One region of the Phytobacter diazotrophicus genome, then DNA from elsewhere that is predicted to be linked to it. Evidence: riboswitches for the same ligand, from Rfam matches in the RefSeq annotation. Region 1 holds a riboswitch; the other holds the start of a gene.
The links. Region 1 has a riboswitch for cobalamin ahead of ACS0RQ_RS09630 (cobyrinic acid a,c-diamide synthase CobB). Riboswitches for the same ligand answer to the same signal wherever they lie in the genome.

Region 1 (7,444 bases):
TGAATGGCAAAATATTGTTATTGAGAGGCGATTTTTTTGGCGTTTTTACCCTGAGGTTGCCAACACTTTTCAATATCGCATTCCTATAGTGAGCGGCGTTGTACTCTGCTGCCAGCTTCAGGCGTGCTGGTGAGATCGTGACTCTACCTGGAAGGTGACACAAATGAATGATTCACTTAAGGCACAATGCATTGCCGAGTTTTTAGGCACAGGGCTGTTCTTGTTCTTCGGAATCGGCTGTCTGTGCGCCATGAAAGTTGCCGGGGCTACGCTGGGGCTATGGGAGATTTGCATTATCTGGGGGCTGGGCATTTCACTGGCCGTGTATCTGACCGCCGCAGTGTCTGGTGCGCACCTGAACCCAGCGGTTACCATCGCCTTGTGGCTGTTTGCCTGCTTCCCTGTACGTAAGGTGGTGCCGTACATTGTGGCGCAAGTTGCGGGTGCGTTCGGTGGGGCCGCGGTCGCCTATTTGCTCTATCACAGCGTGTTCATTGAATATGAAACCGCTCATCATATCGTTAAAGGCAGTGTGGAGAGCCTGCAACTGGCATCGTTATTCAGTACTTATCCGGCTGCCGCGCTGAGTATCTGGGAAGCGGGCCTGGTGGAAATTATCATTACCTCAATCTTGATGTGTATGATCATGGCGCTGACCGATGATGGCAATGGTGTACCACGTGGTCCTTTAGCACCGCTGTTGATCGGTGTGCTTGTGGCGGTGATTGGTGCGGCTACCGGGCCATTAACAGGATTTGCGATGAACCCGGCGCGTGATTTTGGTCCGAAATTGTTCACTTTCTTCGCGGGGTGGGGAAACATTGCGTTTACGGGGGGCCGCGATATTCCGTATTTCCTCGTACCGATTATTGCCCCCATTATTGGGGCTTGCGGAGGGGCAGCCTGCTACCGTTATTTGATTGGCAAAAACCTCCCTTGCAATGCCTGTAAGCTGGAAGAGAGCAAAAACTGACGCCTCTTCGAAATAGCGTCTTGAAATTGCTGTTCAGCAATTATTTATTTCGTGATCTGCTTTCACGAACGCACTAAATCGTCTCCCAGGGATGGGAGACTTTTGTTATCTTGAATTCAGCCTATGGTCATTCAGTGTTATTGATTGCCATTTAATATGAATGATGTGTAAACAATATAGGTTTGTTTATAACAATAAATTAAAATTAACTGAGAGGTTTTATCATGATTTCTGCGAGTGCACTAAACTCCGAACTCATTAATAAAATCGCCCAGGATTTTGCACAAGCCACCGGTCTGGCCGTTGTTGTCGTTAATATCCACGGCGAAGAAATTTCCGAGCTTTTCAACTTCACCCAATTTTGTCAGTTGATGCGTCAGAACCCGCAACACAGTGCACGGTGTCGTATGAGCGATCGTTGTGGCGGTTTCGAAGCCTCTAAATCCAACCAACCCTGCATCTACCGTTGCCATGCCGGACTTACCGACTTTTCTATTCCTTTGGTCATTGCCGGGCACCTGGTCGGGTTTGTACTGTGCGGGCAGGTACGTTTGCGGGAAGGCGATAGTGTTGAACTCATTAATATCCTTAATATTGACGATCGCTGGCAGGCGGATCAGAAACTGATGGATGAGTTTCTGAACGTACCTGAGATGGATTACTCGCGGGTCATTGCATCAGCCGATCTGCTTAAGCTGATAGTCGAAAATTGCCTTAAAAAACAGCTCAATTTCGTTGTCATCAAAGATCAGCAACAGGCTCAGGAGGCGGGGCGAACGAGTCGAAATCAGGGGCCGCATGACAGTAAGATGAAGAAGGCGTTGCGCTATATTGATGCCCATCTCTCTGATGAGTTGCGCCTGGAAGACGTGGCGGCGCATGTTTATCTTAGCCCGTACTATTTCAGTAAGCTGTTCAAAAAATATCAGGGAATTGGCTTTAATGCCTGGGTCAATCGCCAGCGTATGGCCAGCGCAAAAGAAATGCTGTGTCACAGTGACTGGAGTATCGCCAGCATCGCGCGCAATTTAGGGTTTTCTCAAACAAGTTATTTCTGCAAAGTATTTCGCCAGACATATCAGGTGACGCCACAAGTTTTTCGCCTGCAGAATAATGCAAACTATGACGGCGATTAAATTTCCGATAACAATATTTTGTTATTCCTAAAACCAATAAAATTGCCTGAAAGACCGTCAAAATAAGAGATTTGAGAAAAGGCCGGACAATAAATTGTTATAGCGCAACAAATTATTGCCCATGCAGGGATAAACTGAACCAGTTTTTATTTCCCTGATGCGATAGATTGCAGTCAGGAGCAAAATCACTTTTTCAGCAATATGCTGTATGAGTGAAACGAACAATGAAGCCAACAGGTTTGCCGCAAATTATCGCGGCTGGGAAGGGGGTGAGAATCCCCCGCAGCCCCCGCTGCTGTGATGCTGACGACCCCGTAATCACCACTGATCGCAAGATTGGGAAGGACGGGCGAGGACGACGCTAAGCCAGAAGACCGGCCTGATGGTTACTCTCAACAACTTCGGTGGGAAGTCGGTTGCTCAGACGCGTACAGTCATTGACTGGGACTACGCACAGCCTGACACAGCCTTTCCACCCTGAACGGGGCTTTAAGGTATGTCTGACGGGCGTCGCGCCTTTATCCTTGCCGGTACCGGAAGTGGCTGTGGTAAAACCACCGTCACCCTCGGCCTGCTGCGCGTTTTACAGCAGCGCGGTATGCGGGTACAGCCATTTAAAGTCGGCCCGGACTATCTCGATACCGCCTGGCATACCGCCGTAACGGGCGTGGAATCCCGCAATCTTGACAGCTTTATGCTGCCTGCCCCGACGCTGAATGCCTTGTTTAACCAGCAAATGCACGCCGCCGATATCGCCGTGATTGAAGGTGTCATGGGCCTTTATGATGGCTATGGCACTGACCCTGATTATTGCAGCAGCGCCGCACTGGCAAAACAGCTTGGCGTACCGGTCATCTTGCTGGTCGACGGAAAAGCGGTGTCGACCTCAATCGCCGCCACGGTGATGGGTTTTCAACATTTCGACCCGGCGCTCACTATTGCGGGTGTTATTGTTAACCGCGTCAACAGCGACAGCCATTACCAGTTGCTCAAACACGCTATCGAACACTATTGCGGCATTCCTGCACTGGGCTATGTGCCCGTGACTGCCGGAGTGGCATTGCCGGAGCGTCATCTGGGGCTGGTCACCGCACGTGAATCTGTCATTGATTCCCAATCCTGGCGTGATTTTGCCGGGCGCATCGCGCAAACGCTGGATATCGATAAGTTGATTTCTCTGAGCACGCTCCCGTCATTACCCGAGGGGCAATGGCCTGCTTTACCGGCGCGTGACGAAGGGGAGGGGATAACGCTCGCGCTGGCCGATGACGAGGCATTTAACTTTTATTACCCCGATAACATAGAACTGCTTCGCAATGCGGGTGTGAAGATAGTGCGCTTTAGTCCGCTGCACGACGCGGAATTGCCCGAATGCCAGATGCTCTGGCTCGGCGGCGGCTACCCGGAACTCTACGCCCGCGCCCTTTCTGCTAACAGGTCCATGCTTGATGCTATCCGTTCGGCGCACCGGCGTGGTGTGGCGATCTACGCCGAGTGTGGCGGCCTGATGTATCTCGGCTCTACGCTTCGCGATGCCGCAGGTGACATTCATTCTATGGTGGGGGTGATACCCGGTGGCAGCGAGATGGGAAAACGCCTGACCCGCTTTGGCTATTGTGAAGCCACCGCCAGCCAGCCCACGCTGCTTGCCGATGCAGGCGAGACGCTGCGCGGCCATGAATTCCACTACTCCGATTTTACTCCTGAGCAGGATGCGGTCATGCAGTGCCGAAAAACCCGCGATGGCAGGATGTTGTCCCAGTGGAAGGGTGGCTGGCAGGTGGGCAACACCTACGCCAGCTATTTGCACATCCATTTTGCGCAACGCCCGACCATGTTGAGCCGTTGGATTGCCGCTGCAAGGAGTGTCTTATGACGATCCTTGCCTGGTTTGCCGCATGGCTTCTTGACCGATGGTTGGGTGACCCTCCGCACTGGCCGCATCCGGTCCGCTGGATCGGCGCACTGATCACGCTGACACAGCGTGCCGTTCGCCGGGTTTGCCATTCCGATACCGCCTTGCGTATTGGTGGTGGGGTGATGTGGCTGGTGGTCGTGGGTGTGACCTGGAGTGTGGCATATGGCGTGCTGGCCTGCGCGCAAGCCATCCATCCGTGGCTCGGTTGGTGTGTGGAGGTGTGGATGATCTACACCCTGCTGGCGGCGCGTTGCCTGGCAGATGCGGCACGGGAAGTAGGGCATGCCTTGCGCCACGGCACGCTTGCCCAAAGCCGGGAGAAACTCTCCTGGATAGTCGGGCGCGACACCTCGCAGCTACAGCCACCGCAGATCACCCGCGCGGTCGTGGAAACCGTGGCAGAAAATACGGTGGATGGCGTTATTGCCCCGCTGTTCTTTTTATTGCTGGGCGGCGCGCCGCTGGCGATGGCCTACAAAGCGGTAAATACCCTCGATTCGATGGTGGGCTACAAACACGAAAAATATCGTGCTATTGGCATGGTGAGCGCGCGTCTGGATGACGTGGCTAACTTTATTCCGGCCCGCCTGAGCTGGCTACTGCTGAGCGTTGCCGCCTGGTTTTGCCGCCTGAACCCGGCACGGGCATTGCGTATCGGCTGGCGCGATCGCCGCAATCACAGCAGCCCCAACTGCGCCTGGCCGGAAGGCACCGTTGCAGGTGCGCTTGGCGTGCAGCTTGGCGGCCCAAATGACTACTTCGGCCAGCGCGTCGAAAAACCCTGGATTGGCGATGAGACTCGCGCCATCACCGTTGACGATATTACGCAAACCATACGCCTTATGTGGGTAGCCTCCACCCTGGCACTGGCCGTATTTGCGCTTACGCATGTTACGCTCGCAGGAGCAGCAATCTGATGAAAACAATGGATTATTTGCAGCAACCCCAGGCCATTGAAGACAAAAGTTTTGTCATTATTGGCGATATCATTCACGAAACGCGGCCTGATTACCGTTTTGCCAGCCCTCTGCACGAAGCCATCATCAAACGAGTGATCCACACCACCGCCGATTTCGACTGGCTGGACATCCTGTGGTTTTCCCCGGATGCCCTTGAAAGCCTCGGCAGTGCGATTCGCAGCGGCTGTACGCTTTATACCGACACCACCATGGCCCTTTCCGGGATAAACAAAACCCTGCTGGCAAAATTTGGCGGCGAGGTGAAGTGCTACATCAGCGACCCGCGCGTGGTGCGTAAAGCAAAAGAGGCGGGGATCACCCGCTCGATGGCGGCGGTGGATCTGGCGCTCAGCGAAGAGGGCGAAAAAATCTTCGTCTTCGGTAATGCCCCCACCGCGCTGTTCCGCTTACTGGAGCAAAACGCTCAGGTGTGTGGCGTGGTTGGCGTCCCGGTCGGGTTTGTCGGTGCGGCAGAATCGAAAGATGCGCTGGTGGAAAGCGGGCTGCCGGGAATTGCCGCGCTGGGACGTAAAGGCGGCAGCAATGTGGCTGCGGCGATCGTTAACGCCTTTTTATATTTCATGCGGGAGGCGCAATGAGCGAAGAGACATTCGACGCCCCGGTGTGGCACAACGGCAAAGCGCTACGCAAAGGCTATACCACCGGTTCCTGTGCAACGGCGGCGGCAAAAGTCGCTGCACTGATGGTCCTGCGCCAGCACATTATCCATCAGGTGTCGATTGTCACGCCCTCTGGCGTCACGCTGCGTCTTAACGTTGAATCGCCGCATATTGAAGGCCAGCAAGGGATTGCCGCTATCCGTAAAGACGGCGGCGATGATGTGGATGCCACCCACGGCATGCTGATTTTTGCGCGTGTCACGCTGAATGATGGCGGTGAGATTGTGCTGTCCGGCGGCGAAGGCGTGGGCACCGTGACCCGCAAAGGCATTGGCCTGCCGGTTGGCAGCGCCGCCATTAACCGCACACCGCGCCAGACCATCGAAGCCGCCGTACGCGAAGTGATTGGTCCTTCGCGTGGCGCCGACGTGGAAATTTTCGCGCCTGAAGGGGAAGCGCGGGCGCAAAAAACCTACAACAGCCGGCTGGGCATACTTGGCGGTATCTCGATTATCGGCACCACGGGTATCGTCACGCCGATGTCTGAAGAGAGCTGGAAACGCTCGCTTTCTCTGGAGCTGGAAATCAAACGCGAAGCGGGGCTGGAGCAGGTCGTACTGGTGCCAGGCAATCACGGGGAGCGCTTTGTCCGCGAGCAAATGGGGCTTTCCAGCGACATCGTAGTCACCATGAGCAACTTCGTGGGCTACATGATTGAAGAGGCTGTTCGCCTCGGTTACCGGCAAATTGTGTTGATTGGTCATCCGGGCAAGCTGGTAAAAATCGCCGCCGGGATTTTCCACACCCACAGCCATATCGCCGATGCGCGCATGGAAACGCTGGTGGCGCATCTGGCGCTGCTTGGCGCACCCCATGAGTTGCTGCAAAAAGTCAGCGAGTGTGACACCACCGAAGCGGCGATGGAGTACATCGACGCGGCGGGATTCAGCCATCTGTACAACCATCTGGCGCAGCGTATCTGCCAGCGCGTCATGCAGAACCTGCGCTTTACCAAAAATCCCCCCCAGTGCGACGCCATTATGTTTTCGTTTGATAACCACATCCTCGGCACGAACCGCCCGTTCCAGGACATTGTGGAGGATTTGCAATGTTGACCGTCGCAGGCATGGGGCCTGCCTCACTGGCCTTAATGACCCCCATGGCGCTGGATGCCGTCGCGCAGGCGGATGTCCTGGTCGGCGGTAAACGCCATCTTGAGCAGTTCCCTGATTTTGCTGGCGAACGTCGTGCGCTGGATGCCGACATCCCCGGATTAATACGCTGGATTGCGCAGCGGATGCATCAGCGCGTCGTGGTGCTGGCATCCGGCGATCCGCTTTTTTACGGCATTGGCAAACGTCTGGTGGCCGAGTTCGGCATTGAACAGGTGCGCATTATTCCGGGCATCAGCGCTGTGCAGTACCTGTGCGCTAAGACCGGCATCGATATGAATGATATCTGGCTGACCAGCTCCCACGGGCGCGATGTGGATTTTGACGCCCTGGCTCGCTCCCCTAAAACCGCGATGGTGACTGATGCCCGCTGTGGCCCGCGGGAAATTGCCGCGGCCCTGGTGGCGCGCGGTGCGGGAGAGCGCTGGCTGGTGATTGGCGAAAATCTGGCGATGGACAATGAACGCATTCACTGGCTGCCCGCCCGTGATGTCCAGGCGCAGTATGAGATGAATGTCGTGGTGATCCTCAATGAAAGATGAACTGTTTTTGCGCGGTGAAAGTGTCCCGATGACCAAAGAAGTGGTCCGCGCGCTGGCGCTCTCGCGGCTGAACTTATCCGCTGCCCGCCATTTTATTGATATCGGCGCAGGCACAGGCAGCGTC
Region 2 (7,444 bases), 2.2 Mb from region 1:
GCGAATCGCGACCGCGTCCCGATGTCCGATCTGGCGGGTGAAAAGCTGCTGATGCTGGAAGATGGACACTGCCTGCGCGATCAGGCGATGGGCTTCTGCTTTGAAGCGGGTGCAGATGAAGACACTCACTTCCGGGCGACCAGTCTGGAGACACTGCGTAATATGGTGGCTGCGGGCAGCGGTATTACGTTGCTACCGGCGCTGGCGGTACCGCGTGAGCGTGTGCGGGATGGTGTGGTGTATCTGCCCTGTATTAAACCGGAGCCGCGCCGTACTATCGGTCTGGTCTATCGTCCGGGCTCACCGCTGCGTAGCCGCTATGAGCAGTTGGCAGAGGCCATCCGTGGTGCGATGGATGGCCATTTCGACAGTGCGTTAAAACAGGCGGTTTAAGCCATTTAGCGCAGCTACCCGATAGGCTTCCGCCATAGTCGGGTAGTTAAAGGTGGTATTAACAAAGTACTCGATCGTGTTACCGCCACCTTTCTGCTCCATAATCGCCTGGCCGATATGAATGATTTCGGCCGCGCGTTCCCCAAAGCAGTGAATCCCTAAAATCTCTTTGGTTTCGCGATGGAACAGGATTTTCAGCGTGCCAACGTTCATACCCACAATCTGCGCTCGCGCCAGATGCTTAAACTGTGCCCGGCCCACTTCATAAGGTACTTTCATTGCCGTTAGCTGCTGCTCGGTTTTGCCCACAGAGCTAATTTCCGGAATGGTGTAAATGCCGGTTGGAATGTCTTCAACCAGGTGCGCTGTCGCTTCACCTTTCACCATCGCCTGTGCGGCGATACGCCCCTGATCATACGCTGCTGAGGCAAGGCTTGGATAACCGATCACATCACCCACCGCATAAATATGCGGCAACGCTGTCTGGTACATACTGTTGACTTTCAACTGACCACGACCATCAGCATCCAGGCCAATATTTTCCAGTTGTAAACTGTCGGTGTTACCGGTGCGTCCGTTCGCATAGAGCAGGCAGTCTGCTTTCACTTTCTTGCCAGATTTCAGGTGCATAATCACACCATCATCCATTCCCTCGATCTGCTCGTACTCTTCGTTATGGCGGATAACGACGCCACTGTTCCAGAAGTGGTAGGAAAGGGAGTCCGACATTTCCTGATCGAGGAAAGCCAGCAGGCGATCGCGGGTATTGATCAGATCGACTTTTACATTCATTCCCCGGAAGATCGAGGCATATTCGCAGCCGATCACCCCCGCACCGTAGATAATTACGTGACGAGGTTCATGGTGCATATTCAGAATCGAGTCGCTGTCGTAAATGCGCGGATGAGAGAAGTTCACATCGGCCGGGCGATAGGGGCGGGAGCCACAGGCTATCACGAACTTCTCGGCGGTGAGGGTTTCTACTGAGCCGTCCGGACACTCCAGCGAAACTGTGTGTGGGTCAATAAAATGAGCGTTACCCTGCAAAATCTCGCAGCGATTACGCTCATAAAAGCCTTGCCGCATCTGCGTTTGTTGGTTAATCACGCTATCCGCATGGTTGAGAATATCGGCGAAAGAGGAACGAAGAAGGCGGGTGTGGTCGCTATATAAAGGGTTTTGGTTAAATTCGATAATACGGCTGACCGCGTGGCGAAGGGCTTTCGAGGGGATGGTTCCCCAGTGGGTACATCCTCCGCCCACGTTGTGATAGCGCTCAATCACCGCTATCCGGGCACCTTGTTTAACCAGCCCCATAGCAGCGCCTTCGCCGCCGGGACCGGAGCCTATAACTATTGCGTCGTAATCGTAGGAATGTGGCATGGGAGGGCTTACCTGTTCTTATACATAAAAACAACATAATAGTAACATCGTTAGCGGCATAACCCAATTATCGTTGTGCTTTTTTCATGCAGCAAAGCAGAAAGAGCTCGTAAACAATCATTCACAATCCAGTACAATCCGATTAGTTTTATTCTCTGGTATAGTGCCAGCAGGTCTGCGGAGGGATTCAAGCATCGTGATGGGCGTTAGAGCGCAACAAAAAGAAAAAACCCGGCGTTCGCTGGTGGAGGCGGCATTTAGCCAGCTTAGCGCTGAGCGTAGTTTTGCCAGCCTGAGTTTGCGCGAAGTTGCGCGTGAAGCGGGCATCGCCCCGACGTCCTTTTATCGCCATTTCCGCGATGTGGATGAGCTTGGCCTGACGATGGTCGATGAAAGCGGCTTAATGCTGCGCCAGTTAATGCGTCAGGCGCGCCAGCGTATCGCAAAAGGCGGCAGCGTTATTCGAACGTCCGTTTCGACCTTTATGGAATTTATCGGCAACAATCCGAACGCATTTCGTCTGCTGCTACGTGAACGTTCCGGCACCTCAGCGGCATTCCGCGCTGCGGTAGCACGTGAAATCCAGCACTTTATTGCGGAACTTGCCGATTATCTTGAACTCGAAAACCATATGCCGCGTGCGTTCACCGAAGCGCAGGCCGAGGCAATGGTCACTATTGTTTTCAGCGCGGGTGCCGAAGCACTGGATATCGGCGTTGAGCAACGCAGGCAATTAGAAGAGCGACTGGTATTGCAACTGAGGATGATCTCCAAAGGCGCGTATTACTGGTATCGCCGTGAACAAGAAAAAATGGCGCATCAAACCGACGAGTGAAGGATAAGTAATGAAACAATCTGTCCAGGATAAAGGTACATTGTTGCTGGCACTGATCGCTGGCTTATCGATTAACGGCGCATTTGCAGCGATTTTTAGCTCGATCGTGCCTTTCTCCGTTTTCCCGATTATCTCACTGGTGCTCACGGTGTATTGCCTGCATCAGCGTTATCAAAACCGAACCATGCCGGTCGGATTGCCGGGTCTGGCAGCGGCTTGCTTTATTCTGGGCGTGTTACTTTACAGCACCGTGGTACGAGCGGAATATCCGGCTATCGGCTCTAATTTCCTGCCTGCGGTATTGTCCGTGATCCTGGTTTTCTGGATTGGTTATCGTATGCGTAACCGTAAGTCGGAACTGTAATCCAAACAAATAAAGCGCATCCGGCCCTTGAGCTGATGCGCTTTTTTTTACTTCGCCGTGAGCAATACGCCGCACTCCATATGGTGCGTGTAAGGGAACTGATCGAACAGCGCAAGGCGTTCAACGCGGTGTGTCTGGCTCAGGGTTTCCAGGTTCTTACACAGCGTCTGCGGATTACAGGAGATATAAAGAATGCGCGGATAGGCCTGCACCATCTTTTCTGTCCCGGCATCCAGTCCGCTACGCGGCGGATCGACAAAAATCGTCTCGCACTGATAGCCTTTCAAATCGATACCCTGCAAGCGGTTGAAGTCACGCACACCGTTCATCGCCTGAGTAAACTCTTCTGCCGACATACGAATGATTTGCACGTTATCGATATGATTCGCTGCGATATTGTATTGCGCGGCCGCAACCGAAGGCTTGGCGATTTCTGTGGCCAGAACGCGGTCAAAATTACGTGCAAGTGCCAGTGAGAAATTGCCGTTCCCACAGTAGAGCTCCAGCAGATCTCCCGTTGAATCTTTCGTCGCGCCCAGCGCCCACTCCAGCATCTGAATATTCATCGCCGCGTTAGGTTGTGTGAAGCTGTTTTCAACCTGGCGATAAATCATCTCTTTCCCGGCGACCGGCAGACGTTCGTCGATATAATCCTGATCCAGCTCGATTTTAGTTTTGGTGGCGCGCCCGATAAGGTGCACATTCAGGTTTTTAGCACGTAAAGCATCACGCAGACGCGTAGCCTCTTCACGCCATTCGTCATCCAGCTTTTTGTGATACAGCAGGGAGACAACGGCCTGATTGCTCATGGTGGTCAGGTAATCAATCTGGAATAGCTTGTGGCGCAGCACCTTATTGCCGCGCAGGCCTTCCATCAGCTCTTTCATTAACTGATTAATCAGCTCGCTTGCCGCCGGGAAGCTATCGACACGGATTCGGCTTTTCGTCTGTTGATCAAAAATAATGTGGTAGAGATCGTCACCGTCGTGCCAGATACGGAATTCGGCACGCATGCGGTAATGGCTGACCGGTGAGCGGAACACCTCCGGAACGGGCGCGGAAAAAGGCGTCATCATGGCTTGCAGACGTACGACTTTCTCAGCCAACTGGGCTTCGTACTGTTCTGTTGGCAGGTGTTCGGGTGTCATTGTGTTTCCTGAATGATTAAGAATAACGCGGGGATTGTAGGGATTGCTCAGGGGATGTCCAGTCCTGATGTTTTTTCACTTCCCGGCATAGCAGTCTGGACATCTATATGTTTCTGAATGTAGCATCCTTGTTCCGGTCCTGTGAGTTAAAAGGGAATCCAGTGTAAATCTGGAGCTGACGCGCAGCGGTAAGGATGTGTGGGATGGTAGCGAAAGCAGACACTGCATATATATGTGGGAAGTCATCATCTTGTTGTACCTCCTAGCCCGAAGACCTGCCGGAATTACGTCGCATTTGGTGCCATCATCGCGAGCTATTGATGACACCTGCGGCATCCTTATTATTTTGTGGATGCTCTCACAATGATTAAAAAAGCTTCGCTGCTGACGGCGCTCTCCGTCACAGCTTTTTCCGGCTGGGCGCAGGATGGCAACCCGGACACTCTGGTGGTAACAGCAAACCGTTTTCAACAACCGGTGAATACCGTACTGGCACCCACCGATGTGGTGACGCGTGAAGATATTCAACGCTGGCAGTCAAAAGACCTTAACGATGTGATGCGTCGTCTGCCAGGGGTGGACATTGCCCAGTACGGTGGAATCGGGCAGAGCTCCTCTCTTTTTGTTCGCGGTACCGAAGCGCGTCATGTACTGGTGCTGATTGACGGTGTACCGATGGCGCGTGCCGGTATTGGCAATGCAATCGATATTGGTCAGATCCCGGTCTCGCTGGTACAACGTATTGAATATATCCGTGGGCCACGCTCTGCGGTTTATGGATCCGGTGCCATCGGTGGTGTGGTTAACATCATTACGATGAGTGAAGATGAGCGCGCGCAGATTAACGCAGGGATGGGGACCAACGGTTACCAGAACTATGACGGCGCGATAAATCAACGCTTTGGCGATACGATGGTCACTGCTGCTGGTGCGTATCAGACGACCAAAGGTTTTAACGTTCAGCCGGACTCAACCTACGCGGATGACAGCGATCGCGACGGTTATCGCAATAAACTGTTCTGGGGCGGTGTTCAGCATAAGTTTAACGATAGCGTCTCAGGTTTCTTCCGCGGCTATGGCTACAGCTCCAATACTGACTATGACCAGGGCAGTGGTGGTTACGCAGGTGGTGGCGATGAAAGCCAGAACTATACCCAATCATGGGATACCGGCCTCAATTATCATTCCGGCATCTACTCATCTCAGCTGATTGCCAATTATCAGCACCTTAAAAATTATAATTACAATGCGCAGGATGGTCGCTATGCAGCGAGCGCAAGCCTGGACAATATGGAACAGCGTTACATCCAATGGGGTAACAACGTCGAGGTGGGACATGGTTCCGTCAGTGGTGGCGTTGACTGGAAACAAGAGAAACTGCAATCCAGCGGCACATCCAGTACGGATATCTATAAGCGCGACACCACCGGGCTCTATTTGACCGGCCAGCAGCAAATCGACAAAGTAACCCTGGAAGCATCCGGGCGTGAAGACCATGACGAACAGTTCGGTTGGCATGGTACCTGGCAGACAGCAGCGGGTTGGGAGTTCGTTGATGATTACCGAGTGACGCTTTCTTATGGGACCGGATTCCTGGCGCCATCGCTTGGGCAGCAGTTTGGCGCGGAGCGGTTTGGCATTGCTTCCAACCCGAATCTGAAACCGGAAGAGTCGAAGCAATGGGAAGCAGGGCTTGAAGGCCTGACGGGACCGTTGGACTGGCGTCTGTCTACGTATCGCTATGAAATCAATAACCTGATTGATTACGATAATAGCGCTTATTACAACGTGAAATCGGCAACGATCAAAGGGCTGGAGTGGACCGGAAACGTAACGACAGGTCCTGTCGATCACCATTTGACGCTGCAATATATCGATCCGCGTGATGACGAAACCAATAAGGTGCTTGCTCGCCGTGCGAAGCAGCAGGTTAAGTACGAACTGACCGGGCAGATTTATGACCTTGGCTGGAATGTGGCGTATCAATATCTGGGGCAACGCTATGACAACGCCTATGACGCAACTACCTATACTTCCCATACCGTTAAGCTGGGCGGTGTAAGCGTCTGGGACATTGGATTGTCATATCCGATGACCTCACATCTGACAGTTCGTGGTAAAATAGCTAACCTGTTCGATAAAGATTACGAGACAGCTTATGGCTACCAAACTGCAGGACGAGAATACACCTTGTCTGGCAGCTACACCTTCTAAACTGCGGCCCACCGTGCTGGTGTTTGATTCTGGCGTAGGTGGGTTATCTGTTTATGATGAGGTCCGGCATCTCCTGCCGGACCTGCATTATATTTACGCGTTCGATAATGTCGCCTTTCCTTATGGTGAAAAGAGCGAAGAGTTTATCGTCGAACGTGTTGTCGAAATCGTCACTGCCGTTCAGGCTCAATATCCCCTGGCGCTTGCCGTCATTGCCTGTAATACCGCCAGCACCGTTTCTTTACCTGCGCTACGTGAGAAATTCGCTTTCCCGGTTGTTGGGGTGGTTCCCGCGATCAAGCCCGCTGCACGCTTAACGGCGAATGGTGTGGTGGGGTTACTGGCCACACGTGCAACCGTAAAGCGTCCTTATACCCACGAACTCATTAAGCGCTTCGCTAACGAATGCAAAATTGAATTGCTGGGTTCAGCGGAGATGGTTGAGCTTGCGGAAGCGAAGCTGCACGGTAAGCCAGTTCCGTTGGATGAACTCAAACGCATTTTACGTCCGTGGCTTCGGATGCCTGAGCCGCCGGATACCGTGGTGCTTGGATGTACGCATTTCCCTTTATTGCAGCATGAGCTGTTGCAGGTGCTTCCGGAGGGAACGCGGCTGGTGGATTCGGGTGCGGCTATAGCGCGTCGTACGGCCTGGTTGCTTGAGCATGAGGCGCCTGATGCTAAATCAGCAGATGCAAATCTGGCGTATTGCATGGCCGTCACACCAGAAACTGTTCTTTTATTGCCCGTTTTACAGCGCTATGGCTTCGGAACGCTCGAAAAACTCGCGCTTTAATGGTCTTTTGAGCAAAAAAGAGACGGTTGAAAAATTTTTTAAAATTAGGGCTTGTCACTTCCTGAGAACTCCCTATAATGCGCCTCCACTGACACGGAACAACGGCAAGCAAGCCGCCGGGTCAGCAGGGTTCTCAGGCGAATGCCGGTGAGAATTCCGCAGAGAAAAGTGAAAATAAATACTTGACTCTGCAGCGGGAAAGCGTAATATGCACACCCCGCGCCGCAGCGAAAAACGAAGCGGCACTGCTCTTTAACAATTTATCAGACAATCTGTGTGGGCACTCAAAGTGACATGGATTCTTAACGTCC

Region 2: it holds a riboswitch for cobalamin, as region 1 does, so the genes downstream of both, btuB (TonB-dependent vitamin B12 receptor BtuB) here and ACS0RQ_RS09630 (cobyrinic acid a,c-diamide synthase CobB) in region 1, are expected to answer to the same signal.

Annotation. Positions count from the first base shown of each region.
Region 1 is NZ_CM125428.1:1,987,247-1,994,690, forward strand. Features, by position in the region: gene pduF (propanediol diffusion facilitator PduF) at 164-973, shown strand; gene pocR (transcriptional regulator PocR) at 1,198-2,109, shown strand; cobalamin riboswitch at 2,328-2,506, shown strand; gene ACS0RQ_RS09630 (cobyrinic acid a,c-diamide synthase CobB) at 2,606-3,985, shown strand; gene cbiB (adenosylcobinamide-phosphate synthase CbiB) at 3,982-4,944, shown strand; gene ACS0RQ_RS09640 (cobalt-precorrin-8 methylmutase) at 4,953-5,585, shown strand; gene cbiD (cobalt-precorrin-5B (C(1))-methyltransferase CbiD) at 5,582-6,721, shown strand; gene ACS0RQ_RS09650 (cobalt-precorrin-7 (C(5))-methyltransferase) at 6,715-7,320, shown strand; gene ACS0RQ_RS09655 (decarboxylating cobalt-precorrin-6B (C(15))-methyltransferase) at 7,310-7,444, shown strand, end outside.
Region 2 is NZ_CM125428.1:5,487,753-5,495,196, reverse strand. Features, by position in the region: gene oxyR (DNA-binding transcriptional regulator OxyR) at 1-393, shown strand, start outside; gene sthA (Si-specific NAD(P)(+) transhydrogenase) at 376-1,776, opposite strand; gene fabR (HTH-type transcriptional repressor FabR) at 1,973-2,611, shown strand; gene ACS0RQ_RS26565 (YijD family membrane protein) at 2,622-2,975, shown strand; gene trmA (tRNA (uridine(54)-C5)-methyltransferase TrmA) at 3,023-4,123, opposite strand; cobalamin riboswitch at 4,241-4,420, shown strand; gene btuB (TonB-dependent vitamin B12 receptor BtuB) at 4,487-6,337, shown strand; gene murI (glutamate racemase) at 6,282-7,133, shown strand.